DNA from 4 places in the Brevibacillus sp. FSL L8-0520 genome. Region 3 is predicted to be linked to each of the others. Evidence: riboswitches for the same ligand, from Rfam matches in the RefSeq annotation. Region 3 holds a riboswitch; each other region holds the start of a gene.

Region 1 (8,008 bases), 450 kb from region 3:
CAGCGGGCATCATCAGTGCAAAAAATCGCCGTCTCCATGTCGCCAAACGAATGTATGACGAAATTTTCCAGACCGATGCCGCCATCAATCCCGGCAACAGTGGAGGTCCCTTGATCAATCTGAATGGAGAAGTCGTAGGGCTAAACGCGTTTATCATCCAGTCCAGCCAATGCCTTGGATTTGCCATCGGAATCGATGCATTGAAACAGCAGTTGGATCAATTTGTGTTTTAGAGGAAAGGTCCCGCCAAGTCCCCGGCTCCGTTCCGTCGGAGCCCTCGGCCTGGCGGAGCCAATTTCAAAGCAAAACCCCGTCACTGGGACGGGGCCTGTTTTTCAAAAGCGATCAGGTAGACATCTGTGCCTTCTTTGGTGATCTCTTCTTCCGCTGCTCGCAGATGCTGAAGCTGCTGCTCGGACAGTTTGGCAATCGGCAATTCGTCAAGCTTGTTTTGCTTCACCTTTCATTCCCCCGTTTGGTGTACATATCAGTCTGTAGTCTTTCCACAGCGGGGGGTATGTATTTATGCTCCCTGAACCAAAGCCTTCGCGATCGCCGAGCAGGAACGTTTGCAAAAGAGAATCGGCAGCTCCCTCTCCTTTGCCTGACTTTTTACGGTCTTGGCCAGATTGTGGTTGACGAAATCCGTCAGCACCAAAATCATGTGAATGCCAGTAGGGATTTTTACGCCGGTCTGGGAGTTTTTCCGCCCCGTCACATGATGAATATTGGTAAAACCCTGCTCCTCCAAAAAGTCTACAATATTTCCGAGGCGGTCTCCGCCAATGACGAGAATAGATGACATGTTTTTTCCTCCTAACCTGGTTTATCGACTTTTGTTGTGTATATCTATGGCTTTCATTTCTAATTGATAATGAATATCACTCTTATTGATAAATATTATCATTCCCATTTAGCTTTGACAATACTCTCCATGATAAGTTTTTCAGACTGACACAAACTAGGAGATACATGCAGATAAAGGTTGCCCGGTTTATTTTTCCAACGTTATAATGAAACAAATCACCTGCAAGGAGGTGGCGTCGGGTGCAAGAAATGTCACAACTGCACGCCATATTTTCTCGAACCAGGGGCTATATCGACCGCTTTGCGGAGATTATCCAGCCCATTATCGATGCTGCACAGGACGAGCATACGCGACTCTACTACCACCACATCCTGGAGGAAGAAGAACAGCGCCTCGGCCGTTTGCAGGAGCTGATTCCCTACATAGGCTCGCTCGACGAGGCAAAAAAAGCGGAACAGCTCAGCGACCGCGAACTGTCCCGCCTTTTATCCGACATCAATCTCGAACGGTTCGGCTTGCACAATTTTCGCGAGCATCTGGAGCTATCTTTGTATGAGTTCAAAGACGAGGAAACCCGCCAGCTCCTAAACAGCATGCGCGAATCCACCCAGGAGGACTACCTCCGCGTAAAGGAAATCATGGCAGCGCTAAGCGAGCGTTTCTCGGATGTGCACCGGCCTGACCTGACCGATCATGACGAGGGATACGATATCCACCAGGTGGATCATCTGAAAGCCTCCTCTTCTCCGGCAGTTGCCAATACCGGCAAGACTGCTGCCGCCCCAGCAGCCAAAACAGGCAGAAAGGGCCTGACTGTAGGCAGCTTAAAAGGCATGTTTTAAACTTTGCTTGCAGATTCCGGCAGGTAAACAGAAACGATTTGGAGGTATGTGGAATGGACAAGCTCCGCAAATATCCCGATTCCCCTTTGACTCACGATGAATGGAAGCAACTGGATGAAACCGTTGTTGATATGGCGCGACGCCAGCTGGTTGGCCGCCGCTTTCTCGATATTTACGGCCCGCTCGGTGAGGGCATTCAGACGATTACCAACGATATTTACGACGAGTCCCGCTTTGGCGGATTGAACCTGCGCGGCGAATCGCTGGAAATGACCCAGCCCAGCAAACGGGTCAGCCTGACCATTCCCATCCTGTACAAAGACTTCATGCTGTACTGGCGGGATGTGGCCCAAGCCCGGACATTGGGTATGCCGCTGGATATGAGTGCCGCTGCGAATGCGGCAGCCGGCTGCGCTCTCATGGAGGATGACCTGATCTTCAACGGCTCCCCGGGTCTGGACCTGCCGGGCTTGATGAATGTGAAGGGGCGTCTCACCCACTTGAAGAGCGACTGGATGGAGTCGGGCAATGCCTTTGCCGACATCGTGGAAGCGCGCAACAAGCTGTTGAAGATGGGACACAGCGGTCCATATGCATTGGTCGTCTCCCCTGAGCTGTACTCGCTTCTGCACCGCGTACACAAGGGAACGAATGTACTGGAAATCGAGCACGTCCGCAATCTGGTCACCGACGGCGTCTTCCAATCCCCGACCATCAAGGGCCGATCCGGCGTCCTGGTCGCAACCGGCCGTCACAACCTTGACCTGGCTATTGCGGAAGACTTCGATACGTCCTTCCTCGGAGACGAGCAAATGAACAGCCTGTTCCGCGTCTATGAGTGTGTCGTGCTCCGCATCAAGCGGCCGAGTGCGATCTGCACGTTGGAGGAAACAGAAGAATAATAACCGAGGCTGCAAAAAACAGGGTGCCCCCGTCGTCAAAGACTTCGGGACACCCTGTTTTATTCGATCCACGTATTCATTTATCGCTAGTGAGCGACTAGCTGGCTGTACTCCGCAAACGCTTTGCCCAAGCGGTTGATCGCCAGTTCGGTATGTTCCCGATCCAGCAGCGTATAGTTGAGGCGCATCGTATTCGTTTGAGGCTGGTCCGCGTAGAACGGGATACCGGGAACAAACGCGACGCCTTCCTTGACAGCCTGCGCCAGCAGCTTCTCGGAGTGTACATGCTCCGGCAGCTCTACCCAGAGGAACATTCCGCCTCTCGGTTTATTCCACTTCATGCCGCTGGTTTGACGACAGAGCAGCTCGTGCATCCACTCCATCCGCTCTTTGTACGAGTCGCGGATTTTTTGAATATGGCTTTCCAAATCAAACCGGGACAGCAGCTCATACAGAGCAAATTGGTCGATTGTGCTGGACTGCAAGTCGATTGCCTGCTTGGCTTTTACCATCATCTGAATCACCTGGCTGTCTCCAATCGCCCACCCCGTTCGAAGACCCGGAGCGACGATTTTGGAGAAGGTGCTGGTGTAGACGACAGCCGATCCGTCCGGATGCTCATCGAGAGAAAAAATGCTGCGATAAGGCGCCTCGCCGTCGAACTGGATTTCCCCGTACGGATCGTCTTCCAGAATCAAAATGTTGTTTTCCCGGCATTGTTTCAGCAGTCCCAAGCGTTTTTCCAGACTCCAAACCTTTCCTGTCGGGTTTGCAAACGTCGGAATGACATAGGCCATCTTCGGGCGATATTGTGCGATTTTTCTGGCAAGGTCCTCCATATCCATGCCTTCCGCATCTCCATCCACCGGAATAGCTCGAATGCCGCGAAATTGGAACAGTTGCACGGCCGCGAGATACGTTGGATTTTCTACCAGCACGACGTCGCCTTCGTCCAGATAGACACGGCAGAGCAAGTCGACGGCCTGCTGGGAGCCGGTAGTGATCAGCATGTTTTCTACGCCAACATTCATATGCTTTTGTTTCATGCGGGACGAAACCCATTCCCGAAGCGGAATGTACCCGTCAGTCAAGCCGTATTGCAGCGATTTTGCTCCGTGATCCAGAGCGCGATTGAAGGCTTCTCTCATTTCTTCGATTGGAAAAGAATCCTCTGCCGGCAGGCCGCCTGCCAAAGACAATACTTGATTGCCCTGTGTCAGCTTCAGGATTTCGCGCACGGCCGAGGAGCTGAGTGCGCTGGTTGATTTGGAAAATGAATATTCCATGTTCGGTTCCCCCTAGATTTCGCTTATACCTGTTTTATCACTGCGGCCGTCATAAGTCCAATCTCACAAATCTATCGGCGGAATAGGTTTTAGCTATGTCGAGCGATGGCTCGGTCGAAATCGTCGGATTTTACTCGCGACTACTTTGGTTGGGGGTATCGATGCTTGTGCAGATGTTTCCTGCTTTTCTTTTGGGTGGTAAACCGGGCTGTAGAGGTAAGAAACAGGAGAAAAAGCAAAAGTACGGTGGGACGGGTTTTTGTAGGCAAATTCGAGCCCGTCTGGATAATCGAGTTGAAGGGCTTGGGAAAACTGGAGAGCTTCCCTTACTGGAATCTGTATGACGAAAACGGCAAGCGTTTCGACGTTCGGACCGATTTTGCCAAGACGTACATGGAAGATTCAGACAAGGGGTCGTATTGGTCCAAACCCTGATTGTCAAAGGAATGGAGCAGCCTCCGCAAAAGCTGAAGCTCGCTTTGCAAACCATCGAAACACGGTACATAGACTTGAACTGGCAACCGCCGATCCCGCCTAGTCCATAAAGCTGGCCTGGGGTATCACCTGATTCCATCAAGCCATCATAAAGGCCCTGAGCGATCATAGCTCCGGGCCTTTTGCTTGGGAAGCCATGCTTTATGTTGCAAGTATGGCTTCCGCTATACACGAAAAATAAGGCTGTCTTTCTTGAAAAGGTTGCCGTCATTATGTTTTGGCATCCGTGAGTATCATTTCGAATCAAGCCTGCTTTATCCGTGAGTATCCTGCTTGATTCAGCCTGTTGTGCCACCCCGAATCGCAGGAGAAGCCTGTTTCCAGGCTTCTCCCCACCGCGGCCCCTGGACAAGGAGCAAGATAACCCGAAGCCCGCCAACAAGCTTACCGAGCAAACAGCCCCAGCTTCTCAATCCTTCGCACTGCCTCCGCCAGCCTTTCTTCGCTGGAAAGAAGCGCCGCGCGCACATACCCCTCGCCCGTCGGTCCAAAACCGACGCCAGGCGCAACCACCACATGAGCCTTTTCCAGCAGCAAATCGGAAAACTCGACCGATGTAAACCCTTCGGGAACAGGCAGCCAGCTGAAAAACGAGCCCTCTGAAGGCTTGGCCTGCCAACCGATCCGGTGGAGCTCGGCGAACAGCACATCCCGCCTGCTTTGGTAGACGGAGACGAGATCATGTACGCATTGCTGCGAGCCGGTCATCGCTTTTGCCGCCGCCATCTGCACAGCGCCGAAGAGACTGACAAAGTAATGGTCCTGAATCAAATTGACCAGCCGTACGAGCTCCTTGTTTCCGACCATAGCCCCGACGCGCCAGCCGGCCATGTTGTACGTTTTCGACAGGGTGTAAAACTCCACTCCTACTTCTTTTGCCCCCGGCACCTGCATGAAGCTGACCGGCTTTTTGCCGTCAAAGCTGATCGCACCATAGGCGAAATCATGGCAGACGACGATCTCGTGCTTGCGGGCAAAGCGGATGGTCTCTTCAAAAAATTCCACCGGAGCGTTGACCGCCGTCGGATTGTTCGGGTAATTGAGGAACATCAGCTTGGCTTTTTCCAAATCTTCCGGCTTCAACTGGCCGTAATCCGGAAGAAACGCGTTTTCAGCCTTGAGCGGCATCATGACCATGCGGCCGTCAGCTACAGCCACGCCGGACCAGTAATCCGGATAACCTGGATCGGGCACCAAAGCGACGTCCCCGGGGTTCAGCAGCACCTGACAAATCTCAACCAGACCTGTCTTGCTGCCAAACAGGATGGCTACCTCTTCCTCCGCGTCCAGCTCCACGCCGAACTCTTCCTTGTACCAGTGGGCGACGGCCTGCTTCAGCTCCAGCCTGCCGCTGAACGGCGGGTATTTGTGATGGACAGGGCGCTTGGCCTGCTCGCTCAGCTCTTCCACGATATGCTGCGGTGTCGGGAGATCGGGATTGCCCTGTCCAAGATTGATAATGTCATGTCCGGCCGCGATGGCCTTGTTTGTTTTCGCTACCAGCGTGGCAAAAAACTGCGTCGGCAGTCGGTCCACCATGGCAGATGGTTGGATGCGCATTGGCTTTCTATCCTTTCTTTCGCAAAAATAATCCAGACATCGAAGCAGGCATGCAAAAAGCCCCTTTTCCTGAACAGAAAAAGGGGCGGATCGTGCGTCTCCACGTTCTTATCTGTCAGGATCGCTCCTGCTGGAATTGGCACAGCATCTGCAGAATATCCTGCAAGATCCGCTGCCGGGCTTCATCGGGCCAGTCCCTCCACCTCTCTGGATAAGTTAACAGCAACCTATTTACTTTGAATGTCTACTATACTACTTGAGCAGGTTGGGAGTGTCAATACAATATCCCGAACCATGGCCCGGGCTGCTTTGCTGTTGCTGGCCCGGCAGCCTGCAGGGCCTCGTTAGACAGCCTGGCAGTCCTCAACTGTCAGCCTGGCGGTCCTCAACTGACAAACTGAGGAGCCTCACTGACAGGCTGAGGGGCCTCGACTGACAGCCTGAGCGGCCTCGGCTGAAAGCCTGCTGGTCTTCGCCTGACAGCTACGAGTATCCGTCCAAGCATTGCTTGTCATGACCCGAGCTTCTCCGGAGCAGGCAGAGCTGCCTTCATCTCAGGACGCTTTACAAAGGACGTGTACACGGTAAAGCAAGCGACAGCGACCAAAGCCAAAGCAGCCATGAAGTAGACCATCCCATTTGCTCCGAGCGCTTCAAAGATCACGGCGCCCATCAGCGGGCCGACCATGCGTCCTCCTGAGCCTACGCCCCCGATGAGGCCTTGAATGAACCCTTCACGTCCCGGTGGAGACAACTCGGCAGCGATGGTCGGGACGGCAGGCCACACCAGCATTTCACCCAGTGTAATGACAAACATGGCCACGAAAAAACCGGCGTACACCGTCGTCTGAGACAAGATCAGCATGGAGAGCGAAAAGACGTAGGCGCCTAACAGCAACTGCGCTTTCAGCGTACGGGCGAAGTGCCTGATCACCCAGGAGATAAACGGCTGCCCGAACAGGATCAAAGCACCATTCAGCGTCCACAGCAGGCTGTACTCCCTGAGCGTGATGCCCAGCGACTGCATATACGCCGACAGCACAGTCGTCCACTGCGAGTAAATAATCCAGCAGACCAACAACCCTGCCGACAACAGACCGAGCGCTAGCCATGCCATCGGGCGACCGGCAGCTTGAGCGGCATCCGTCGCCATTGCCGCCGCGGCCCCTTTTGATCCGCCGGCCTTCTCCGCCAATCCCGCGGCAGGCAGCTGTGCCCCCTCACCTTCCTCTGTGTGCTTCGCCGACGCTGCCACGAGCCGGCCTTCTTTTTCCTGACCGCGCTCAAGATCGACCGTGCGGCTCAAAAAGATAAAGAGAAACAGAACTGCCAGCTGCAGCGCCGCATTTCCAAAGAAAGTCCAGGCAAAGGAAATGCTCGCCAGCATTCCCGCCGAGGCGGAACCGATCGCTACCCCGATATTGAGTGCCACATAAACCGTATTCAAGCCCTTGCGGCCGCCGTCAGGCCACAAGAGGCCGATCAGGGCATTGAGCACAGGAAACATGATGCCGGAGAAAAATCCGTTCAAAAGCAGCAAGACCGTATACGTATGAAAGCTGGTTGTGAAGCCCAGTGCCACAGCTACGGCTACCGCTCCCGCTGTCGCGGCGTATACTGTGCGCATTTTCCCCCAGCGGTCAAAGAGAACCCCGCCTGTCAGACTGCCGATCAGGTACGCTCCCTGATTCAGCATCAAAAGAACACCCGCTACGGTGAGCGGCTTCCCGAGAAAATCGTGGATGTAGATCGTCACCAGCGGCCAGATACAGGCCATGCCCGTAGAATGAATAACGGCAGCAACGGCCAGAAGCCGGATGCTGCGCGGATAGGAATTCCATAGTCGACTCATCTGATGTTTACGCCTCGCTCCGATAAAAATCTCCGCTTTTCCCGCCGGTTTTGCTCTGGAGATACGTCGGCCCGATTACCATTTCCTTGTCCATGGCCTTGCACATGTCATAAACGGTGAGCGCGGCTGCGCTTGCGGCTGTCAGTGCCTCCATCTCCACGCCGGTCTTGCCGGTCGTTTTGACGGTTGCCTCGATATCCAATGTCGCTTTGTCCGCATACGAAAAGCGGATGTCAATGCCCGTCAGCGGCAGCGGATGACAC
Region 2 (8,008 bases), 2.7 Mb from region 3:
AGGCGCTCTGTCTTGTCGAGAGCCTGGCTCAGCTCATCCCGGATGGGACGGGCTGGCCGAAGCGTCAGCGCCTCGGACAAATACCAGAGCAGCTCATGGAGCTGCCACATGATCGGAAACACTTCAAACATTTCCTTCGCGGACTTAGGGGACTTGCGCCAGTCGAGTCCTCCGTAAGTGACCTGGGAGACCTTTTGTCCCGCGCCAAAGCAGTCATAAACCGTGCAGCCTCGAAAGCCCATCTGTCTGAGGCTGTTGTGAACGCCGCAGCGGAAGTCCGCCTGCAGGTTTTGACAGGGCTGTCCGGCATGTTTGTCAATCGCAAAATCTGCCGAAGCAGCGAAGGGCAGCGCGACACAGCACAAGCCGAAGCAGTTCTCGCAGTCAGCTTGCAGACTGAGGCGACTACTGCCGTGGGGCGCTTTTGCATATTCGAGATCCTCGGACATTGCGTTGTCTCCTTCCGCTTCTTTGTATGTCCATGCTTGCATCGTCCTGCCTGAAGACAAGGCTGTGGTTATGATAGTACTGAACGATCCTCTCCGTCAATCCTGGTTCGGACAGGAGGAGAGCCAGGGGGATGAGCAGGTACGGTGTTCACGTTCCGTATTTTCCGCTTGTTTTCTCCTAAAAAAGGAAGGTGCCCCACGTCTAAATGACTGTGGGGCACCCTCTCGATATCTTGAGCAAGAAGCCTATCGTAGAGCTTGAAGCCTGGCATTAGAATGCAGGCACAATTGCTCCTTTATACGTATCTTCGATGAACTTTTTCACTTCTGGCGTATTCAGCTCTTTCGCCAGCTTCTGGATCGCTTCGGAATCCTTGTTGTCCGGACGAGCTACCAGGTAGTTTGCATATGGAGAATCCTTGTCTTCGATGAACAGGGCGTCTTTGGTCGGTACCAGCTTCGCTTCCAGCGCATAGTTGGTGTTGATCAGAGCCAGGTCTACTTCATCCAGGACGCGTGGCAGCATCGCAGCTTCTACCTCTTTGAACTGCAGATTTTTCTTGTTTTCTACGATGTCTTTTACAGTACCGCTGATGCCTGCGCCGTCTTTCAGCTTGATCAGGCCTTGCTTTTCGAGCAGAGCAAGTGCGCGGCCGTTGTTCGTTGCATCGTTTGGCAGAGCAACGGTTGCACCGTCAGCGAGTTCATCCACGCTTTTTACTTTTTTGGAATATGCGCCAAACGGCTCGATATGAACAGGTACTACTTCTACCAGGTTCATGTTTTGTCCTTTGTTGAAATCATCGAGGTACGGCTTGTGCTGGAAGAAATTGGCGTCCAGCTGCTTTTCATTTACCTGCACGTTAGGTTGAACGTAGTCGGTAAATTCTTTGACTTCCAGAATTACGCCCTGCTCTTTCAGCTTCGGCGCGACGAACTTCAAAATCTCAGCCTGCGGGACCGGCGTTGCGCCCACTTTCAGCGTTACTTCTTTTTGCTCGCCTTGGGAACCGCCGGCAGACGGCGCGGGAGCCGATTCATTTTGGCTGCCGCAAGCAGCCAGAGACAGTGCCAGTACAGTGGACAGTACAGATACGACCAATTTCTTCACAGATGATTTCCCCTTTCTATTTTGAACATTCTCTATGGACAAGATCCTACTTCCGGCTGAACTTGATGACGAGCCTGTCGCCCACCATCTGCAGGATCTGAACCAACACAAGCAAAATACATACCGTCACGACCATGACGTCTGTCTGGAAGCGCTGATACCCGTAGCGGATCGCCAGGTCTCCCAAGCCTCCGCCGCCGATGACCCCGGACATCGCCGTGTAGGACACGAGCGACACCGTGGTAATCGTAATCCCGGCGATCAGCCCCGAACGGGATTCCGGCAAGAGCACGCTGCGGATAATTTGCCAGTTGGATGCACCCATCGATTGCGCCGCTTCAATTACGCCGCGATCAACCTCGCGCAGGGAGGTCTCCACCAGTCTGGCGAAAAAGGGAGCCGCCCCGATCACCAACGGAGGAATCGAGCCCTTTACCCCGAGTGAGGTGCCGACGAGCATTTTGGTTACAGGAATCAGCAGGATCATCAGGATGATGAATGGCACCGAACGCAAAACGTTTACGACAAAGGATGAGATCGAATAAAACGCGCGATTCTCCAAAAGCTGGCCTCTGGATGTGAGAAACAGCAAAATGCCCAGCGGCAGCCCGATAACGACGGTAAACAAGGTGGAAAAGCCAAGCATCGTCAACGTATCCTGCGTTCCCTTCCAAATTTCCGCCCAGTCTATATTTTTAAGCGTGAATCCCATTTTAAATCACCTCCACTTCCAGGCCGCGCTGACGAAGCGTATCGACAGCTTTCCTGTTCTGCTGCGCATCCCCGCCCAACTCGATCACGAGCTGGCCATATGGGGTGTCTTTCATACGCGAAATGGTTCCTTGCAGGATACTGAACACCGTACCTGTTTCCTGCATCGTTTGGAACAGAATCGGCTGGTAGGTTTGTTCTCCGAGGAACGTGACCCGCAGGATCGTCCGTTCGCCTGACGCCTTTTCATGAGCAACGGCAGCCCGCAGCTCGCTGGAGTCTGCTACTTGCTCCACGAACTCCTGTGTCGTCGGATGCTGCGGCTTCAAGAACACATCCAGAACATTGCCCATTTCTACGATGTGCCCTCCGTCAATGACACCGACCCGGTCGCAAATGGAGCGGATGACGTGCATTTCGTGCGTAATGAGGACGATCGTCAAGCCCAGCTTCCGGTTGATGTCCAAAAGAAGCGCCAGAATGGAGTTGGTCGTCTGCGGGTCCAAAGCGGATGTCGCTTCGTCGCACAGCAGCACCTTGGGGTCGCTCGCCAGCGCCCGGGCAATGCCGACACGCTGCTTTTGTCCGCCTGACAATTGTGCTGGATACTTGTCGCGGTGCTGTTCCAGCCCTACCAACGCCAGCATTTCCTTCACCTTTTTGTCGATCTCCGCCTTGGGCCGCTTGGCCAGCTTGAGCGGAAACGCGACGTTCTCCCCGACTGTAGCCGACGAGAGCAGGTTGAAGTGTTGAAAAATCATTCCGATATGCCGCCGCTGTTCCTGGAGCTTGCCTTCATCCAGCTTGGTCAGATCAACCCCGTCTACAATGACGCTGCCTGCTGTCGGACGTTCCAACAGGTTGATGCAGCGAATCAGCGTACTTTTGCCGGCACCGGAATGTCCGATGATGCCGAAAATTTCCCCCTTCTCGATCGAGAGGTCAATTCCGCGCAGCGCAGGTGTTTTATGGCCTTTTACAATGTAGTCTTTTTTCAGATTCTGCAACCGAATCATCCGGTTCACCTCCCATTACAATCAACAGCCCCTTTTTCATCAGGCGAAAAAGGGGCTGCACCGCATTATACGATCGCATTCACCCTTCTCATCTGTCAAGATTCTACAATCTTGTAGGAATTGGCACCGCGCCACCCATCAGAATCGATGAGCCGGTTGCCGGGCTTCATAGGGCCTGTCCCTCCGCCGCTCTGGATAAGAAGAATTCTACGTATATTTAGTTTGAAGAACTTTATTTCTTTTTATGATACAAAACGGATTATATGCTATACCAAAATAGAAAGTCAATGGGCAATTAATCCAACACGCCGTTGCGGACAATTTCTACATCGATGTTGTAATCGAAGCGGGACTTCCTGTACATCTCATGCCACTGATCGTGAGACAGCTTCCGCGCCCCGCGGAATTTTGCCCGGTATAATTCCCCGAACCCAAAGGGGTCTACCTCCCATTTTTGCATTTTGGCGACGACCTTGGCCAAATCCTGCTTCATGTTTTCAGACAAGGCCTGCTCCATTTTTCTGAGTACCTCCGGTTGTTCTATTTTTAACGGTATTGACATTTCCAGAATGCGTGTCCGTACTTTCACATCGACCTTGTAGGTCAGTGGATTCGTACTGACAATATCGACGTGGGCCTTGCTGCTCAGCGTATCAAATACCATTTGGATGTCAGGGCCGGTTGTGTTCTTCTTTTTCGGCTTTACCCCCATCCTCTCCGGATCTACCGACGTTTCGTACGTTCCCGCTCGATAAGCATCATGAACTAGCTTGATGTGAAAGGCTTCCTTTGGAGGAATCCAGCCGACATATTTGTCCTTGTGAAACAGAGCCACGCCTTTGATCCTCACCTCATCCCCTTTCCTCTCAAGAAAAGGGACGTAAGGGTCGATTCCCTCGCTGAAGTAGGAGCGGTAAAACTCATGGAGAGTAGGAGACGGAATTTTGTCATCCTCTACGTTGTGCCGGATCAATTGGTAGAGGTAAATGCCAATATTGCCTTCCTCTTTGAATTTGTACGTCAGCAAATCGTAGGTTTGGCCCTCAATGACACTTAAATAAACCCGGCTTCCAATCGAGGGGTCGCGGTACAGAGTGTCCACAATGCTGCCTATCCCTTTTCTGGCCAGCTCCTCGCTGTACATCGCGACCCGAAGCTGCCCGCCCAGCACTTCTTTGTCTGACTGCAGGTTGGCCTTGTCGCGAATGCCCTTGCTCGTCAGACTGATGCCGGACATCACCTGCACTTTTTCTTCAGCCTCGGGATTGATGGAGGGCATCACCACCGTTCCGCGTATGTTCCCGTCCTTTAACAGGTCATATCCCGCCACCGTAATCATTCCAAGCTCATCAAAAATTTGCGTCCTGATACAGCCGCTGAGCAGAACAGAACATAGAAGGAGCACGGCTCCCGCTCTCAGGAGCCGCTTATTTCCGGATCTCGGCACGATGAATCCTCCCTCCTGTTCCACCGCCGTTTGATCAGAACTCCCAACAATAGGACATAAGGGTAAATCACAGCCATGTACAAGCTAACGTACGACATGCGATCGATGATGTAATTGGCTGCATGTCTCGAGACAAAAAATTGCATCGCAATAAAGATGACCGCGCCGATGATGTACAAAACCCGCTTCTGGTTCCAGCCAAACATTCTTTTGCACCCCCTGGAGGCGGACCACATATACAGCATGACGTTGGGCAGGATGATCAGCATCCACAGGGAGATGGCAAGGTACTCGAACCGCTCCAGAAACGGGAAATACACGACGGTCTTGATCTGCAGCGTTGGCCATATCGTTCGTATGAGCTGGCCTTCGCTGAAGAATATGAGCGAGATGATCATCAGGACGACGTAGATGAAATTGGTAATGAACGCTCCCCACTGGGCATGCCGATGCAAACGCGTTTTATCTCCGACGTAGGGGTAAATCGAATACAACACTTCATACCCGACGGAGGTAAAGGCCATGATCAGTGCCCCCTTTAGAAGCTGCTTGAAATCTGCCTCCATAACCGGCAAAAGATAGTGCCAGCGGGCGTATTCCAACGTGAAGTAGAGATCAAAAAAAAGCCAGATCGTGATAAACACCGAAATGATCGCGTAGCCGGTAATCACCCGAATACCACCGAGGACAGTGTACATCGCAAGAAATAACAATATCGAGCCAAGTATCCAGATCGGAATCCCTGGAAAAATCCATGATTGTACGACTTCTATGTACCCCCGCAGGATGACCATCGCCATTGCGATGAAGTAGAGGATGTACAGAAGGCTGAATAGGTTGCCGATGATTTTCCCGTACACATCCCGATGTATCCCGAATAAATCTGCGGACGGGTAGTGCCTCAGTGTCCGGCATATGATCCAAATCGTAAGATGCGACAGCAGTCCCGCGATGGCTACGGAAATCCATGCGTCATGGCCGGATTCGGCTGCGACCACCCGCTGATAGCCTAATATTCCTACCCCTATTTGCGTCGACATGACAACGAAGCCGGTCATGTAAGGAGCTATGGTCGTCGTTGGTTTGGGCTGAACATTGATCTTCATGGCTCCTCCCTACTCATCTTCATCAAAATTATGGATTTGGCGTGCTCGTTGCTTGTTGTAGCGATAAGGCTTGCCGTTTTGAAAAAACTCGAGACGTTTGGCAAGGAACGCAAAGGGAGCCCGGATGAAGCTGTTTTTCCAGTCGATGAGGCGAACCGGATAAAGCGGGGAGAGGTACGGTCTTCCCAAGCTCGTCAGCCGCAAGAGATGGCTGATGAGGAAGCTGACCGCCATCATGATTCCGATCAGACCAAGCAGCCCCGCCATCAAAATGATGGGAAAGCGAATCACGCGGATCGTAGAGCCGATCACGTAGCTGGGAGCGATAAAGGATGACAAGGCTCCGAGCGCAACAATGATAATCAAGATGTTGCTGGTAAAGCCCGCCTGCACGGATGCTTGCCCAATCACGATACCGCCAACGATGCCGATCGTCTGTCCTACTTTGGTAGGAAGCCTTGCCCCTGCTTCTCTCAAGAGTTCAATAATAATCTCCATCATCAAAGCTTCAAACAGAGGCGGAAAAGGGACTCTGGCCCGGGACTGTGCGAGTGACAAAGGAGATCAGCCGGAATCATTTCGTAGTGAAAAGTGAGTGCCGCCACGTAAAGCGGTGTAAATAGCAGGGAAGCGATCATCGCGGAGACACGGAGAACCCGGTTAAACGTGGCAATGCTCCAACGGAAGTAATAGTCATCCGGCGACTCAAAAAAGTGGATTAACGCAGTTGGCCCAAGCAGCACAAACGGACTTCCCTGCATCAATATGGCCACCTGACCCTTCCGCAAAGCGCTTGAGACGCGATCCGGCCGCTCCGTTTGCAGCAATGTGGGAAAAACGGTAATTTCATTGTCCGCTATGTACTGAGTCAAAATGTTGACTTCAACAAGTCCATCCACCTCCAAATCTTGTATCCGTTGACGGATGGTTTGAACATGCTCCGGATTCGCCGTTCCCTCCATGTACAGGATGGCGACTTCCTGCGGCACGCTTTTCCCAACCCATAGCTGCTCGTGAAATAGCTGAGGGGAGGCAAGGTATTTGCGAATGATCGACAGATTCATATCAAGATCTTCAACGAACGCTACTTGCGGGCCAAGTACGTTGGTCTCGATTTCCGGCCTTTGCAAATTGCGTGTTGCCACCCCGCTGGCAGGTATCGCCAATCCATAGGGAGCTCCGCTTACATGAATGTAAATGGCACCCTTGAGCAACTGGTTGATGACCTGCTCCTGCCGGGATTATCCGCTGAGAGGCCGGGACACCGAGCCGATTTTCCACCTCGCTGATCGTTGCGTTCTGGAGATCGAGCTGCCTCAGCTCCGGCAAAACCTTTGTGTAGACAACCTTGTTGTCAGCCATGCTGGACAGAAAATAAATCCGTACACGGCCTTCTTGTTCGTCAACATGCTCGACAATCAGGTCTGCTGTATGGGAAAACCAGTCACGGATGACATCGGAAGCCACCACTTCCCCTCCTAACACATGGGATACGGCTAGTTTTCCCCAATCTCTCCGATTGATGGCAAAAAAAAACGACACGCTTATCTTTGCGTGTCGCTGCTTGTTTGCTGCGGAATGGAAGACGTCTCTTTTTCTTCTTTGAGCGGAGGCTGCAGCGCTTCCTGAATAAACGCTTGCACCTTGTCCACGTCGGGAATCAATACCGAGCCGGCCCGATGAGATTCACGGAAAGTTCCCATCGGCGGCAGCTGATACTGCCCCGGCTGCTGCGTGTCCAGCGAAAGCCCCAATCCGGCCAGCTTCAACATATCCATAGAGCTGATGTTCGTCTGCACGTATGGAGTGATCTGTTTTAAAATGGAAGGAAGCTGAATCAGGGTCGTTCCGTTTTTCATCTGGCTGGCAAGAGCAGCCATCAGCTTGCGCTGCCGCTCTGTCCGGGTGTAGTCGGAAGTAGCGTCATGGCGGAAACGAACGTATTGCAGCGCTTTGGTTCCATCAAGCCGTTGCAGTCCTTTTTTCAGATCGATGTCATACATGCCTTTGTCTGTCGGGTCGCGGTAGCGCATGTTTTTTTCCACATCGATCTCCACACCGCCGACAGCATCGATCAGGTGCCTGAAGCCTTCAAAATCAGTAATGACATATCTGTCAACGGAAAGACCCGTCAGTTGGCTGACCGTTTTCATCGCCAATTCCGGTCC
Region 3 (8,008 bases):
TCCACCTGCACCAGCTTGCCTCCCTGCATAACTGCGACCCGGTCAGCCATGCTCATGGCCTCTTCCTGATCGTGTGTGACAAAGATCGTCGTAATTCCTACTTTTTGCTGAATCCGGCGGATCGTGACCCGCATGCTGTTGCGCAGCTTTTTGTCCAGGTTGGAGAGCGGTTCATCCATCAACAGCACAGCCGGCTCCATGATCAAGGCCCGAGCCAGCGCCACCCGCTGCTGCTGGCCGCCGGAAAGCTGTCCTGGCAGCCTGTCGGCCAAATGACCCAACTCTACGAAATCCAGTGCATCTCTCACCTTTTTTTCTGTCTCTTTGTCCACCCTGCCCAATTTCCGATTGAGCATATTGCCGAGGACTGCGAGCTTGGTGCCGAAGCCGCCTTGGTAGAAACGGCGCACCTGCAGGCTGTAGGCGACATTTTCAAATACATTCAAATGAGGGAACAGCGCATAGCTTTGAAAAACCATTCCGCAATTGCGCTGGTTGGCGGGGACGTTGCTGACATCGCGGTCCCCGATAAAAATTTTGCCGGATGTGGGACTTTCAAACCCGGCCACGCAGCGCATAGTCGTCGTTTTTCCGCAGCCGGACGGGCCGAGAAGGGCGAAGAACTCGCCCTCCCGAATGTCCAGACTGACGTCTTCCAATGCGGCGATTCCGTTAAACGATTTGTGCAAGTTCTCAATTCTGACCGACCCCATGGAAGAACCTCCTTATTGGAATTTTTGCCGCCATTCGTTGCGTACGCGGTCGTAGTTTTGCACGACCCAATCTACGTCGAGCTCCTGTGCATGCGGGATGACCTTTTCCAGCGTGAGCGGCGTTTTCGATTCAACCTCTTTGGAAATCGGGATATGGTACCAGTTGGCAAGCGTTTGCTGTCCTTCCTTGGACAACAGGTAGTCGATCAGCGCTTTGCCGCCGTCAGGGTTCGGTCCATCCTGGACAAGAGATACCGGGTTGACGATGACAGGAGTTTTCTCAGGAACGATAAAGTCCACCTTTTCCCCCTTTGCCTTCATTTCGTATGCCATGAAGTCAAATGCGATCGCGACATGGGCTTCGCCTTTGGCTACCGCTTTTCCGGGCGCCGAGCCGGAGTCAGGCATCGCGCTCATCTGATCGACCAATTTTTTGAAGTACTCCCAGCCTGGTTCCTCCCCGCGCTCCATCAGTTGGCTCAGAACCGTAAGCGTGGCTGTTCCGGATGCTGCCGGGTTCGGCATTTGGAGCTTGCCTTTCCATTTCGGGTCCAAGAGGTCGTCCCATGTTTTCGGCGCTTCTTCCGGTTTTACCAGGTCGGTATTGTAAACAAAGCCGAGGACGAACACCTCTGCTCCGATCCATTTCCAATCCTTGTCGCGGATTTTGATCCCGTCGCGCACTTCCGGCCAATCCTTGATCGCTTCAGGCGTATAGGCCGTAATAATATCCTTGTCCTTCGCCGACTCAAACGGCAGGAAACCGCCTCCGCCATACCAGACATCCCCCATCGGATTGTCCTTTTCGGCAATCATCTTGTTCACCAGAACGTTGGTGCCGGCGTACTGAATGTTAACGGTCGAGCCCTTGAAAGCCTTTTCAAAATTCTGACCAATTTCTTTGGTCATATCAGGTGTCTCAGGCGAGTAGAGTGCAATTTGACCCAGTTCTTTTGCGGCACCCGAACCCCCGCCAGCTTCTCCTTGGCCCGTACTGGATGAGCCCGTATCCCCCGAGGAACACCCCGCTACTGCCACCGTCGACAACAACGCCGCGGTCGCTACGACATTCAGCCACTTTTTCACCATTTGTCAGACCCCTCTTTCTATTCGTGTTCATTTTTCTGTTGATCGAATAGTTTGACGATAATGAATAAAAAGAAAACCCTTACGTATATAAACACACTCCTCCCCTTAAAAGGAATGTGTTTACGGGTAAGGGTTTTCTCCGTTTTCTCCGCCTAACCGTATTTCCGTATGTTTTCGTGCTGCACGATCAACTTTTCTAAAGTATAACCATAGTTTTCAATAACTGTCAATGAAAATGCTTACACAAATGCTGCCGCAGCCCGGACAGCCTTTTGCCAACCGGCATATAGCCTGCTGCGCTCCGTCTCTTCCAGTCTCGCCTCGAATGAGCGCTCAACCTGCCAATTGTGCGAAATCTCCTCTTTGCTTTTCCAAAAACCGATGCCCAACCCGGCCAAATAGGCGGCACCGAGCGCCGTCGTTTCATGTACGCGCGGACGCTCGACGGTGACACCGAGAATATCGCTTTGAAATTGCATCAGGAACTGATTCGCTACGGCACCGCCGTCTACGCGAAGCTTGCTCAGCGGAATGCCGGCATCTGCTTCCATGGCTGCCACCACGTCTCTGGTTTGGTACGCCAGCGACTCCAGTGTGGCCCGGATGAAATGCTCTTTTTTGGTTCCCCGGGTCAGTCCAAAAATCGCGCCGCGGACCTCGCTGTTCCAGTAAGGAGTGCCCAAGCCCACAAAAGCCGGGACGACATAGACGCCTTCGGTGGATGACACAGCCGTTGCGTAGCGTTCGCTGTCTGCCGAGGTTTTGAGCATGCGCAGGCCATCCCGCAGCCATTGGATCGCAGAGCCTGCGACAAAAATGCTCCCTTCCAGCGCGTACTCCACTTTTCCGCCAAGGCCCCAGGCGATCGTCGTCAGCAAGCCATGCTCGGAGCGAACGGCTTGTTCTCCGGTGTTCATCAGCAAAAAACAGCCGGTGCCGTATGTATTTTTGGCCATGCCCCGCTCGAAGCAGGCTTGCCCGAACAAAGCGGCCTGCTGGTCTCCTGCCGCCCCCGAGATCGGAACCTCGACGCCAAAGAACAAATCCTTGTCGGTTACCGCATACACCTCCGAGCTGCTTCTCACCTCAGGCAGCATCGCACGCGGGACATCGAGCAGAGCCAGCAGCTCATCGTCCCACTTCAAATCAAAAATATTGTACATGAGTGTGCGCGACGCGTTGGTATAGTCGGTCACATGCGCCCGGCCGCCGGACAGCTTCCAGATCAGCCACGTGTCAATCGTTCCGAACAGGAGGTCGCCCTGCTCCGCCAAAGCGCGGGCGCCTTCCACATGGTCGAGAATCCATTTTACTTTTGTGCCCGAAAAGTAAGCATCGATCAGCAGACCGGTCGTATCCCGAAACAATGGGTCGTATCCCTTGCTTTTGAGCTCTTCGCAAATTCCCGCTGTCTGTCTCGACTGCCAGACAATTGCGTGATAGATGGGCACTCCGGTATGCTTGTTCCACACCACGGTCGTCTCGCGTTGATTGGTGATCCCGATGGCTGCCACTTCCTGCGCCGAAACATTGTGGCTGGCCAAAACCTCGCCGATTACGCCGACGACCGATGACCAGATGTCCAGGGCATTGTGCTCTACCCATCCTGGCTGGGGAAAGAGCTGGGGAAATTCTTTCTGGGCCATCCCGACGATGCTTCCTTGCTTGTCGAACAAGATGGCCCGGGAACTGGTCGTCCCCTGATCGATTGCGAGCACATACTTTGTATCCATGAGCTTCCTCCTTCTACCGCGGGATACGGGCACCCTTTTTCTCCTCTATTAGGGGTGAAACCGGATGCGGTCTATATCCCGAAGCATTGGGCCGTCTCCGCTCACAACACGGGAAACTCTTCCGCCCTGATGCCGAAATCGCGGTGCAGCGCCTTCTTGTGCTCCTCTGCAAAACCGCTGGCAATCATGCCGATGCGCAAGACGCTCGCCCAGTCATATTGTATTCGCTGTTTTTCCACGAGAACTCCTGCCCGATCCAAAAAATGCGTGACTTGATCAGGCGTTCCCCGCAACGCTTTACTTTCCAGATAGCAAAAGCACCGCTTCTCCCCGGCTTCCCGATTGCCTGCCGGCTCGCTTTCCTGCCAGACCGGCTGAGGAGTGAAGCGCTGGGTCAGCAAATAGGCCAGATCCTCCACCACAGCGCTTGCTGTCGGAAGCTCGCCTGCCCCTTTGCCCATGAACAAAAGGTCGCCGACGATATTGCCCGACACCTGCACGGCGTTGTAGGCATCCTGCACCTGCGCGAGTGGGTGATCCAGCGGCAGAAGCGTTGGACGGACGGAAAGCTGTAGACCGCCCCCGGCCTTGGAAGCCTTGGCCAGCAGCTTGATCCGGTACCCCAATTCGCGGGCGAGGCCGATCTGTCCGAGATGCAGCTTTTCAATCCCCTGCCTCTCGGCTGCATGCAGCGGCAGCGATTCACCAAATACGAGCTGGGCGAGGATGTACGTTTTGTACAAGGCATCCCAGCCCTCTACGTCCGAGGCGGGGTCCGCTTCGGCGTAGCCCAGCTCCTGCGCCTGCTTCAGCACTTCGGCGTAGGGAAGCTTTTCCTGTTCCATCCGCGTCAGGATGTAATTCGTCGTCCCGTTTAAAATGCCGCTGACCGATACGATGTCATTAGTCCGGAGAAACTGGCGCAGCACGCCGAGAATCGGAATCCCTCCGGCTACGCTGGCCTCGTACGCGAGCTGAACGCCGTGCCGATTGGCTAGCCGCACCAGCTCCGTTCCGTGCTTGGCAAGCAGCTCCTTGTTCGCGGTGACGATGTGACAGCCCTTTTCAATCAGTGCACGGACATAGCCGTATGTCGGCTCGACGCCGCCCATCACCTCGACGACGATGTCCACGTCCGACGCCAGCACTTCTTCAAACCGGGTCGTGATCAGATTGTTCTCAATCGGTACAGACCGCTGCTTTTCCGCATTGCGGACCAGCGCCTTGACCACCTCGACACGTCTGCCCAACCTGTCCGACAGCTTTTGCTGCTGAGAGCGGATCGTTTTCAAGACGCCGCCCCCCACCGTCCCTACGCCAAGCAATCCTACTTTTACCACACTTGCACTCATGTACTCCACCTCTTTTTCTCATTTCAAACATAAAAAAGGCCTTCTTCCGTTTAAGAAGAAGGCTCGCGAGCTACAGGGGGCCTCCTTCTCATCTGCCAAGACATACTGCTGCTGTCTTGCAGGAATTGGCACCTTGCCACAAACTGCGTGACGGTTGCCGGGCTTCATCGGGCCAGTCCCTCCACCTCTCTGGATAAGAAAGAAGTTATGAAGTTGCGATAACTCAAAAACATTTGATCATACAAATAAAAAACCTTCTCCCGTTAAGAAGAAGGTTGGCATCCGGAATGGACGTACTCCCGCTTCTTATCTGTCAAGACTGTCATCAGTCCTGCAGGAATTGGCACCTTGTCACAAACTGCGTGACGGTTGCCGGGCTTCATCGGGCCAGTCCCTCCGCCTCTCTGGATAAGAACAGTATTTTCCTGTTGGCAACATTGTAAGGAATTCGGTTTGAGCCGTCAACCAGATATTTCCGACATTTCATCTTCGGACAATTCCTTTCATTTTTGAAAAGAAAGGTTTCTCATTTTTAATAAGGTGTTCTCATGCAGGTGATGGCGCACCAACAGACATTTCCAGCACTTTGTTTTGGTTTTTGCTTTCTCAATAGTGAGAATAATGGTACTGCCGATGCTCCTTCATACTGCACAGGAAGCAGCCGGTCATTTGGTATCATTCTTGCATATATTTTCAGAAAAGTCAGAGTATAATTCCCTTTTTCCATTCGCATGGGACGTCGGGTGCGTCGAATATACATGAATAAAAGACGCTCCACTCTGACTTTTTCAGCAGGAAGGAGGTGCTTTTTTTTGAGTAGGCTGCTGCCTGTTTTGATCCACGATCGTCCCACTTAGCTTCGGTTTCTACTATGATCTGCCCGTGTGCAGAAGGAGGGTGTTTGGATGAGACTTCGTCCGCGTGAACCAATCGATGTTGCGACACAAGTCGCGGTATTTCCTGCTACGATCGATCTGCATTTGCAAAAATGGCTGTTTCGAATGCGAAGATAGAACGTTTTCCAAAAATGGAAGGAGGACTCTATGCGAGTCGCTATTTTAGGAGTTGGCGGTGTAGGACAAGTAAGCGCGTGTGAAATCGTGAAATCGAAGTATTTGCAAAAACTGGTGCTGGCAGATATATCGATCGGCCCGGCTGAAGAGCTGGCTGCCGAGCTGCGCCGGGAGACGGATGTGGAAATCCAGGTAAAACGTGTCGACGCACGCGATGTATCGAGCGTCCAATCTATTTTGACTGACATTGACGTACTGCTGCATATCGGCTTGCCGGAAAACAACTTTGAAGTGATGAAAGCGTGCCTGAACACGAAAACCCATTATATCGACACGGCTTCCAGCGGCCCGCAATGGCTCCGCAAGCAGCTAGCCTGGACCGATAAATTCAAAGCGGCAGGCATTCTCGGAATCATGGGGCTTGGGTGCGATCCCGGCTTCTCCAACATCGCGGCGCGGTACGCTGTGGATCAGTTGGACGAAGTCGATGAGATTTTGATTCGCGACGGCGACAATTCCGTCGTCGACTACGACGGCTTCTGCTCCTTCTTCAGTCCGCAGACAGCCATTCAGGAGTGTTTGGCCAAACCGAACTTCTGGACGGCTGACAAGGGTGAACAATACTTGCCTACTCCCTTTGCCAACAAAGAGGAGTTCGAATTCCCCGAGCCGATCGGCTGGCTGGACTGCTACAACGTGGAGCACGAAGAAGCGACCACTCTTGGCGAGACGATTGGCCGCGCAAAAGGGTGCAAATACGTGGACTTCAAGTACGCCCTCCATCCCGACTTTGTGAATACCCTCAAGGTGCTGAGCTATCTGGGACTGGACAGCGACGAAGAGATCGAGGTCAAAGGCGTCAAGGTAGCGCCGCGCGATGTAGTCGTGACGACCATGCCGAAACCGGCCGATCTCGCCGGAAAAATCCACGGATACTCCTCCGTCGGCGCACTCGTCAAAGGCAAGAAGAACAACAAGCGAAAAGAAGTTTACGTCTACACGATCGCCAATCACGATGAGGTTTACTACAAGACGGAATTTCAAGCAACGATCTGGCAGACAGGCATCCCGCCGGTCGTCGCTGTCGACATGATCGCTGAAGGATTGTTGACCACGACCGGCTGCATTCCGCCCGAGCTGATCGACCCGCTCCCCTTTTTAGAGCGGTTAAAGGCTCGCGGCATGACTTGGGATGTGATTGAGAAGACTGCCCCTCTCAGGCAAATATCGTAGTACGTAACTTGAGATATAGAAAAAGATCGGGATTGGCAGCTGTTGCCGCTGTCCCGATCTTTGTTAAATACAGATCGGGTACGTTTCTTCCGATTCATCAATCCTACATGAAACGAAGGTGAAACCTCTCATGATGGAGAAAAAGCGGACAAGCCTGTTCATGCTCATCTTAGTCGCTGCTCTGGTTCTGTTGACCGGATTGACTGGTTGCGGAAGCAGCTCTGTCCAGCCGGGTCAGCAGGTCCAGGGGAATGGCGCTCCCTCGTCGGGAAATGAAGCTGCCAAAGCGGGCGGAGACAGCCAGGCAGGATTGTCCAAATCGCTCAACCTCTTTATCTGGTCGGAGTACATCCCGCCAAGTGTTCTGGAGGCATTTGAAAAAGAGTACGGCGTAAAGGTGAATATCAGTACCTACTCCTCGAACGAGGAAATGTTCGCCAAACTGTCTGTCAATTCTTCGGGCTATGATCTTGCCGTCGCGAGCGACTACATGGTAGACTTGATGCGCAAACAGCAATTGATGGAAAAGTTGGACTACTCCAGCATCAGCAACATCAAAAACGTCGGTCCGGAGTTTTTGAAACGCTCCTCTGATCCCGAGGGGGCTTTCTCTGTGCCGTACATGTGGGGAAATGTCGTGATTGCGGTCAATGCGGACAAGGTTTCCATCCCCATTTCCGGTTACCGGGATCTGCTTAACCCAAAGTTGAAGGGATCGCTGGTCGTACTCGATGACGCCCGCTCGATGATCGGCATCGCCAATCAAATGCAGGGCAAGTCACTGAATGAGACGGACCCCGCCGTACTGGAAAAATCGAAAGAGCTGCTCAGCCAATTGATGCCCAACGTAAAGGCTTTTGACAGCGACAGCCCGA
Region 4 (8,008 bases), 1.7 Mb from region 3:
GCCCGGATTTCCTCGTAGCCAAGCGTCACTTCCCGCTCCACTTCTCCAAACACCCGAAGCGTCCATGTTTGCAAATCGTAGACCGGGACCTCTCCCTCGTGCAGGATCGGAAATCTCTCCGTCAGCACCTGGCCCGGCGGCAGCCTTTTTGCCAGAGCAGGGTCTACAGCCGGCACCTTCATCCGTTTGATACGATCAGCCTTGTTCATCCGAGCCTCTCCCCTTTATGTCGTAAATGAAAATGTTCATACTCCGCTTTATTATCAGCTATCGCGTGCTTTGCTGGCTGGAGCCGGCTGACGAAGCGCCCTTGTCCTTTAAAAAGAACATCGCCGCGATCGTCAGCACATACGGCAGCATGGCGGTAAACTGCGTCGGCAGCGAAAAGCCTTGCAGACGAATGCTCAGCGCGTCCATCAAGCCAAACAGGAAGCTGGACGCGAGGATGCCGAGCGGATGGGCTTGCCCCAGCATCATCGCCACCAGTGCGATAAAGCCGCGTCCGGCTGTCATGCCTTCCGTAAACATCGTCACCTGGCCGAGCGATAGCTGGGCTCCGGCCATCCCGCACAGCACGCCGCACATGACGATCGCCAGCACCTGCAGGCGAGTCGCTTTCAACCCAAGGCTGCGGGCCGCAGTCGCGTTCATGCCGACAGCCAGCACGCGAAAGCCGGTAACGGTCCTGGTAAAGAAAAAATGCAGCAGAACTGCGGCCAAAAAGGCGAAGTACACGAGCGGCGAATGCCCGGAAACGATGTCTACCAGCACTGGAATGTCTTTGATTAGCGGGATTTGCCACTGCGGCAGTCCGGCCATGTCCTTGTCGTAAAACGCGCCCTTTACGTCAAAAACGGCACGCAGGGCAAACGTGGTCAGCCCCAGCCCGAGAAAGTTGATCGCGACGCCGACGACGATCTCATTGGCCCGTAGACCGATCGTCATGTAGGCAAACAGCAGCGAGAACAGAACGGTTACGAGAGCTGCAAACAGCAGCGCCAGCAGCAGGCTCCCGGTAAAGTGATTGCCGACGATGGCGGAAAAGGCGCCAACCAGGATCAACCCCTCCAGACCGACGTTGAAAATGCCGACGCGCGAACAGAGCGCACCGCCCAGGGCTGCGAGCAAAATAGGCGTCACCATGCGGATGGTGGAACTGACGAGGGACCAATCAAACAGCTCCATGAGATTCCCTCCTCTTGTTGTTGCGATTTTTCCACCAGTCGTAACTGAATTTAGCTGATATAAACAAAATTAAAACAGCTTGAATCACACTGGCCAGTTCAAGCGGCACATCCGTATTCCGCTCCACTCCCATGGCACCTGTCTGCAGAGCCGCGAGCAGCAAGGAAGTAAACACAACGCCAATCGGGTGAGAGTTGGCCAGCAGGGTCGCCATCAGCCCGGTCCAGGCGAAGTTCGGAAGCGTCAGGGCGCCTTCCACATACCGATAATGCGAGCCCAATACCTCGACAGTCCCGGCCAATCCGGCCAGTCCGCCGCTGAAAAACATGCCGGTCAGCATCACCCGAACTCTGTTCACTCCGCCATAGCGGGAAAAGAACGGGTTTTGCCCGAGCATTTTCACTTCGTACCCGAACGGAGTATAGCGAATGACGAAAAAGATCAGAAGAGCAGCAGCCAAGGCAAACAAAAAGCCTGCATGGACGCTCATCCCGGCGAACAGCTTTGGCAGCCAGACGCTTTTTTCCAGCATCGGGGTCTGGGCCATGGCAGCGGACCCGGTTTTGTCCTGGAACGGCTCGCTGACGAGATACCCTGCGAACAAAACGGCGACATAATTGAGCAGCAGCGAGGAAATCAGCAATTGAATCCGAAAGCGCGCCTCCAAATACCCGGCAAAAAGCGACCACAACCCTCCGGCAAGCACGCCCGTTACCAGAGCGGCCACCATTTTGACGAAGCCGGGCGCGGGCAGATAAAGGGCCACCAACGTCGCACTGATCGCTCCCGTTACCATCTGTCCCTCGGCCCCCAGATTGAATACCCCGGCGCGAAAAGCGAGCGACAGTCCCAGTCCGATCAGCATGATCGGCGTGGCCCGGGCCAGCGTGGAGGTCAGGAAGTAGAAGCTGCCAAAGGCTCCCTTCCACATCTCTTGATACGTACCGATAATCGATTCGCCCACGGCGGCAATGACCAGCGCACCTGTCAACAGGCCGATGATCACTGCCAGCAGCGGCTGAACCAATGACTTACATAGCTGCTTGACTGCTGCCATACACGCTTCCTCCCGCCATCAATACGCTGATTTTCTCCTCTGTCGCTTCCGAGCGTGTCAGCTCCCCGGCGATCCTCCCTTTGTACATCACCAAAATCCGGTCGGACAGCGCCAGTATTTCTGTCAATTCAGACGAGACGAGCAAAATGCCGTCTCCATTGTTCCGCTTTTCCAGCAGAGCCTGATGGATGTATTCCATCGCGCCGATGTCAACGCCGCGAGTAGGCTCGGCCGCGATCAACAGTGGTGTATTCTGTCCCAGCTCGCGGGCGACAATCAGCTTTTGCAAATTGCCCCCGGAGAGGTTGCCTGCCTGCTCTTTCAAATGAAGAGAGCCTGTCTTGATCGCAAACCGCTCGACCCACTCTTCCACGACACGGCGGAATTTGCTGCGCAAAACGACACCGCGGCGCATGTACTCCGGCTTGCGCTGATAGCCCATCAGCGCGTTTTCCTCGACGCTTTCCCGCTTTGCTGTCCCCCACAGGTAGCGGTCTTCGGGAATGTGGGCCAATCCTGCCTCGCGAATCGCTGCCACCGACTGGCCAGTCACATCCTTTTCTCCGAGATAGACTTTCCCTTCCGAAACAGCCCGCAGGCCGGTCAATGCCTCCAAAAGCTCGGATTGCCCGTTGCCGGATACCCCGGCGATCCCGACGATCTCCCCGTGGTGTACGGAAAACGTCACGTCGTCTACGAGCGTTTGTTTTTCCCGGATGCTCAGGCCCTGCACCCGCAAAAGCGGCTTTCCTTCCAGGCGGACCCGATCAGTGAGCTGCTGAAGCTCGCGGCCTACCATCATACGGGCGAGGTCGTCCGCATTGGTTTCGCTTCGGGAAACGGTTCCGGTCACGCGCCCCCCGCGCAGGACAGTGACCCGGTCTGCCACCTCCATGACCTCCTGGAGCTTGTGGGTAATCAAAATGACGCTTTTGCCGCTTTCGGCCAAATGGCGGATCGTCTGCAGCAGCTCCTTTACCTCCAGCGGCGTGAGCACCGCAGTCGGCTCGTCCAGCACGATAATATCTGCACCCTGGTAGAGCACCTTCAGGATTTCTACCCGCTGCTGCTCCCCTACGGAGCAGCTGGATACCTTGGCGTTCTCGTTGATCGGTATCCGGTATCGCTCACTGAGCGAGCGGACTGCACTCGCCGCTTCTTTTCGCTGAAACAGCCCTTTGCGCTGCGGTTCGTAGCCGATCACGATATTTTCCGCAACGGTAAAGTCGGGAAACAGCATGAAGTGCTGGTGAACCATGCCAATCCCGTGGCGGATCGCATCCTCCGGGCCGCGAAAGACGACGGGCTTGCCATTTACTGCGATCTCTCCGGCAGTGGGCTGCTCCATACCGTACAGCATGCGCATCAGCGTGGTTTTGCCCGCTCCGTTCTCGCCGACGATCGCATGGACCTCCCCCTCTTTCAACGTAAACGAAACGTTGTCATTGGCGGTAAAATCGCCGTAGCGCTTGGTCATGCCCCGCATTTCCAGTCGGTTCTCCACCTTTTCCCCCTCCCTCTTTTGTCTTCCCGGTAGAGCAGGAAACCGACTACGCTCATGTAGCCGGTTTCCGAATCAGCGCTCTCGCTATTGTTTCAGCGGGTCTGTCACGGTTCTCGTCCCCGCGACGATCTCATCCTTGATCGCTTTTACCTTGCTGACGACTTCTTCTCCAATGAACGGGTTCAGCGGAGTCGGGCTGTCATGCGTAACGTAGGTCACGCCGACGCCGTTCTCCTTCAGTCCGTAGGCGACGACACCCGGCTTCAAGCTGCCGTCCACAAATGCCTTCACCGTTTCATACACAGCGGAGTCCGTTCCTTTCAACTGGGACAGGACGATATGCTCAGGGTCGATGCTGGTCCGGTCAACGTCTTGTCCGGAGGTGTAGAAGCCTTTTTCCTTGGCTGCTTCAAACACGCCAAGATCTCCTACAGCCGCTGCGCCGTAAATAAAGTCCGCTCCTTTGGAAGCCTGCAGCAGCGCCAGCTCCTTCGCTTTTGCCGGGTCGCTGAAGCTGCCGACGTAGTTGATCTGCACTTCTGCGTTCGGGTTGGTCGCCTTGAGCCCTTCCTGAAAACCGACTGTCCATTTTTTCAGGATCGGAATGTCCATTGCTGCGACGATCCCTACCTTGTTGCTTTTGGTTGCCAAACCGGCAGCCGCTCCGACCAGGTATGCAGCCTCTTGCTCGCGGAACATGACACTGCGGACGTTGGGCAAATCAACTTGCGTATCGATGATGGCGAAGGTGCGGTCCGGATTTTCTGTCGCTACCTTTTTCAGCGCATCCTCGGCTTCAAAGGAAGACGTGATGATCAAATCGTATTGCTCGGCCACTGCCACGCGGATATTTTCCTCGATAGCCCCATGGTCTGTGGATTCAATCGTCTTGACATCCACCCCGAATTCCTGGGCGGCTTTCTTCGCTCCATCGTCCATCTGCTGGAAGAACGGGTTAACCCCGATTTTCTCGGGCAGCACCAGCGCGATCCGCTTTTTCGCTGTTTCTTGTCCGCCTGTCTGGGCTTGTCCCTTGTCTTCGGGGGCGCTGCTGTTTGTCGAGCATCCGGCTGCCAGTACAGCGAATGTCGTTAAAGCCAGAAGCAATTTTTTCATGATGTCCTCTCTCCTATCAATATCCCGAACGATAATATTCGTTTTTATAACAAAATATCGTTGGTTTATGGCGTGTATTAAAAATCAATTTGAATAAAATACGAATATTATTATATTTAATTAAATTAACGTTCGTCAACAACCTCCTTTGCACAAAGAAAAAACTCTTCCCGGAGGAAGAGTTTGCCGTATATCGCTAACCTCTTCCTCATCTCTCAGAACCCAAACAGGTTCTGTAGGAATTGGCACCTTTCTGTGCACGTGTGCACAGTGGTTGCCGGGCTTCATCGGGCCAGTCCCTCCGCCGCTCTTGATAAGGTAAGGTGAAACTATTTAATTGATATTGAATTCATTCTAGCAGATCAATTGAAAAATGCAATTCTTTTTTCAGCAATTTCAAACATTACGATTATCGCTGAAATGATTGCTGCAGCTTTGTCGACAAGGCGTTCAGCTCGCCCAGCTCCTCGGTAATCTCCCGCACCTTTTGGTGCTGGTTTTCCGCCGTCGCAAACAATTCCTCCAGGTTGGCAACAGACTCCTCGGTGACCGCTGTAATCGTAGACATCTCGGCCGCCACTTCCCCGGAGCGCATTTTCACGCGATCCATGCTCGTCCGCACATGCTCGACTGCCTCCAGGAACGCTTCCATGCCTGTTCGCACTGTCTCGATAGACGCCACTGTCTCTACCGCCAGCTCCTGTCCCTTTGCTACCGACACTTCGCCCGTGCTCATGTGCTTCACGGCGTTTTCACTCTCTTGATGCAGCGACTGCAAAATTTCGGTAATCTCCTGCGTAGCCGTCGCGCTTTGCTCAGCCAGCTTGCGCACCTCGTCCGCCACGACGGCGAAGCCCCGGCCGTGCTCACCCGCACGAGCCGATTCGATCGCGGCATTGAGCGCGAGCAGGTTCGTCTGTGTCGCGATCTGGTTGATCGTCTGGACGATTTCCTCGACCTTGTTGGCTTGCTTGTTCAGCTCGCGGATCGTCGAAGACGCCACATTGACCGCCTGAACGATTTGCTCCATTTGCTCGGAAAGCTCGCTCATCATGCTGATGCTTCCTGCCAAGCGGCGGCTGTTCTGATCCGCTTCCGCCTTCATGACGGCCGCTTGCTCGTTGACAGTCACAATTTCCTGGTCGATCGACTGCACTTCTTCCTCGATTTTGACAGTGGAATTGGCTTGGGATTCCATTCCGGTCGCCACTTCCTTGAAGGCGACCATCATCTCGTCCGTGTTGCGCCTTGTCGTCTCGGCATGCTCATGGACATGCACGGATGTGCGCTCCACCTGCTCTGTTACCATCTTGATATTCCGCAGCAGCTCTTCCAGGCGCTGCTCTTTGTCTTCGGCTTCCCGTCTCGCGCTGTCCGCTTTTGCAAGCGACGCTTGTCCAGCCAGACAGAGATAGGTGAGCCCCGCGATCATCAGCACGAAGGCGACAATGCGAAGCAGCAAATTGACTTCCGAAAAATGGCCGTCAAACAACTGGTAAGAACCGGTGTAAAATCCGATTAATGTCGCCGCAACCTGCATCGCCCCCGCCGATACAATCAGCTTCCAGTCCAGATAGGCTGCCAAAAAGCCCAGGACGATGAACGCGAGAAACGAGATTTCCTGAAACGGTGTATAGTGGTCAAATGCAATCGAGTAATAGAGAAGACCAATTCCGACCAGATACCGGATCAAGTAGCTGTCCTTGCGAATGAAGTACAACGGAGAAACGATCAGTGTTGCCAGCAAGCCTGCGGAGGTGACCTTCCAGAAGTTCACATCCATCTGACACGCGATCCAGCCTGCAACCCAGAGATGATTCCATAAAATAAAGATCATAAAGCCTTCTTTGTTCGTCAAGGTGTTGCGGACCAACTGAAACATATGTACCCCCTCTTGCCTGTCGTACTTGCGAAATGCTCTTGATGCCATTATAGACTGAGAAAAGTCCCAGCGACTACGAATAATGTAAGAATGTGTGAAAAAAGTTCCATCATTCGACTGGTTCTGAAGATGCACAACTGGTCGTTTTCGGCCTCGCATGCTGGCCAAACAATCTGCTGTCGAATTTCGTACCCATGCCCGCCACTCCCCTATATGCAATGCAAAAGCAGGTGCCCCGCTGTCTGCTTGAGACTTTGGAGCACCTGCTTTTTCCGATTTATAGACTATGCTACTGCAACGATTTTTTGATGATATTACGGGCGATCCATACGCCTGCAGCCCCGGCCTGTGCCAGTCCGCGCGTAATGCCCGCACCGTCGCCGCCGCAGTACAGCCCTTTGATTTCCGTCTCGAACTCCTCGGTCAGCTTTGGACGGGCAGAGTAAAATTTGGCCTCTACGCCATAGAACAGTGTGTGCTCGGAAGCGATTCCCGGTGTCACCTTGTCCAGCGCCTCGACCATTTCGATCAAGCTTTTCATCGTATTGTACGGCAGAACCAGGCCCAAATCGCCGGGAACGGCTTCCTTGAGCGTCGGCTCCAAAAACCCTTCGCGGATGCGGGACTCGGTAGAGCGGCGTCCGCGCAAAATGTCTCCGTATTTCTGGACGATGACGCCGCCATTGGAAAGATCGTTGGCGCGTTTGCAAATTTCGCGAGCGTATTCGTTCGGCTTGTCAAACGGCTCGGTAAATTTGTGCGAAACGAGCAGAGCAAAGTTTGTATTCTGGGAGCCCAGCGCAGGGTCCTTGTAAGAGTGGCCGTTTGCCGCCATGACGCCGCTGTGGTTTTCCACGACGACGTGACCGGACGGGTTGCTGCAGAAGGTGCGGACCCTCGTCCCGACCGATGTGTTGAAGATGAATTTTCCTTCGTACAGATGCTCATTGATCTCGCGCATCACCACGTCGGACGTCTCGACCCGCACGCCTACGTCTACCTGGTTGTTGTACATTTTCAGACGGCGCTTTTTCAAAATCCCCGTCAGCCAGGCGGAACCGTCACGGCCGGGCCCGATCATCACGTTGTCGCTCAAATATTCCTCGCCGTTTTTCAGCACCACGCCTCGAACGCGGTGACCGTCCGCTTCCTTGACCGTCAGGATATCTTCGACCTCGGTCTTGAACATCATGTCGATGCGCGTTTTCAAGTATTCATAAATCGACTTGAGAATCTCCAGGTTTTGCTCCGTGCCCAGGTGGCG

What was found. A riboswitch is a leader RNA that binds a small molecule or an ion and turns the genes downstream of it on or off. The one in region 3 is predicted to bind S-adenosylmethionine.
Region 1: linked by a shared signal. The riboswitch ahead of NSQ24_RS19000 (pyridoxal phosphate-dependent aminotransferase) and the one ahead of NSQ24_RS16655 (homoserine dehydrogenase) in region 3 are both predicted to bind S-adenosylmethionine.
Region 2: linked by a shared signal. The riboswitch ahead of NSQ24_RS03500 (methionine ABC transporter ATP-binding protein) and the one ahead of NSQ24_RS16655 (homoserine dehydrogenase) in region 3 are both predicted to bind S-adenosylmethionine.
Region 4: linked by a shared signal. The riboswitch ahead of NSQ24_RS24730 (BMP family protein) and the one ahead of NSQ24_RS16655 (homoserine dehydrogenase) in region 3 are both predicted to bind S-adenosylmethionine.

Annotation. Positions count from the first base shown of each region.
Region 1 covers NZ_CP150171.1:3,784,152-3,792,159, forward strand. Annotated here, with positions in the region: gene NSQ24_RS18965 (trypsin-like peptidase domain-containing protein) at 1-233, shown strand, start outside; gene NSQ24_RS18970 (hypothetical protein) at 314-460, opposite strand; gene NSQ24_RS18975 (DUF2325 domain-containing protein) at 524-805, opposite strand; gene NSQ24_RS18980 (IMEF encapsulin system ferritin-like cargo protein) at 1,057-1,650, shown strand; gene NSQ24_RS18985 (family 1 encapsulin nanocompartment shell protein) at 1,704-2,552, shown strand; gene NSQ24_RS18990 (PLP-dependent aminotransferase family protein) at 2,639-3,838, opposite strand; gene NSQ24_RS18995 (hypothetical protein) at 4,004-4,273, shown strand; gene NSQ24_RS19000 (pyridoxal phosphate-dependent aminotransferase) at 4,718-5,893, opposite strand; SAM riboswitch class I at 5,999-6,111, opposite strand; gene NSQ24_RS19005 (MFS transporter) at 6,405-7,745, opposite strand; gene moaC (cyclic pyranopterin monophosphate synthase MoaC) at 7,753-8,008, opposite strand, start outside.
Region 2 covers NZ_CP150171.1:633,720-641,727, reverse strand. Annotated here, with positions in the region: gene NSQ24_RS03515 (pentapeptide repeat-containing protein) at 1-449, opposite strand, end outside; gene NSQ24_RS03510 (MetQ/NlpA family ABC transporter substrate-binding protein) at 721-1,560, opposite strand; gene NSQ24_RS03505 (methionine ABC transporter permease) at 1,607-2,272, opposite strand; gene NSQ24_RS03500 (methionine ABC transporter ATP-binding protein) at 2,274-3,287, opposite strand; SAM riboswitch class I at 3,373-3,489, opposite strand; gene NSQ24_RS03495 (Ger(x)C family spore germination protein) at 3,583-4,734, opposite strand; gene NSQ24_RS03490 (GerAB/ArcD/ProY family transporter) at 4,704-5,840, opposite strand; partial or broken gene NSQ24_RS03485 (spore germination protein) at 5,850-7,054, opposite strand; gene NSQ24_RS03480 (hypothetical protein) at 7,047-7,322, shown strand; gene NSQ24_RS03475 (LCP family protein) at 7,385-8,008, opposite strand, start outside.
Region 3 covers NZ_CP150171.1:3,333,368-3,341,375, forward strand. Annotated here, with positions in the region: gene NSQ24_RS16640 (ABC transporter ATP-binding protein) at 1-713, opposite strand, end outside; gene NSQ24_RS16645 (extracellular solute-binding protein) at 726-1,802, opposite strand; gene glpK (glycerol kinase GlpK) at 2,042-3,535, opposite strand; gene NSQ24_RS16655 (homoserine dehydrogenase) at 3,637-4,887, opposite strand; SAM riboswitch class I at 4,973-5,087, opposite strand; SAM riboswitch class I at 5,191-5,302, opposite strand; gene NSQ24_RS16660 (saccharopine dehydrogenase C-terminal domain-containing protein) at 5,931-7,133, shown strand; gene NSQ24_RS16665 (spermidine/putrescine ABC transporter substrate-binding protein) at 7,264-8,008, shown strand, end outside.
Region 4 covers NZ_CP150171.1:5,069,524-5,077,531, forward strand. Annotated here, with positions in the region: gene NSQ24_RS24710 (sulfite oxidase-like oxidoreductase) at 1-209, opposite strand, end outside; gene NSQ24_RS24715 (ABC transporter permease) at 268-1,185, opposite strand; gene NSQ24_RS24720 (ABC transporter permease) at 1,172-2,242, opposite strand; gene NSQ24_RS24725 (ABC transporter ATP-binding protein) at 2,217-3,746, opposite strand; gene NSQ24_RS24730 (BMP family protein) at 3,831-4,862, opposite strand; SAM riboswitch class I at 5,068-5,182, opposite strand; gene NSQ24_RS24735 (methyl-accepting chemotaxis protein) at 5,272-6,744, opposite strand; gene NSQ24_RS24740 (NAD(P)/FAD-dependent oxidoreductase) at 7,034-8,008, opposite strand, start outside.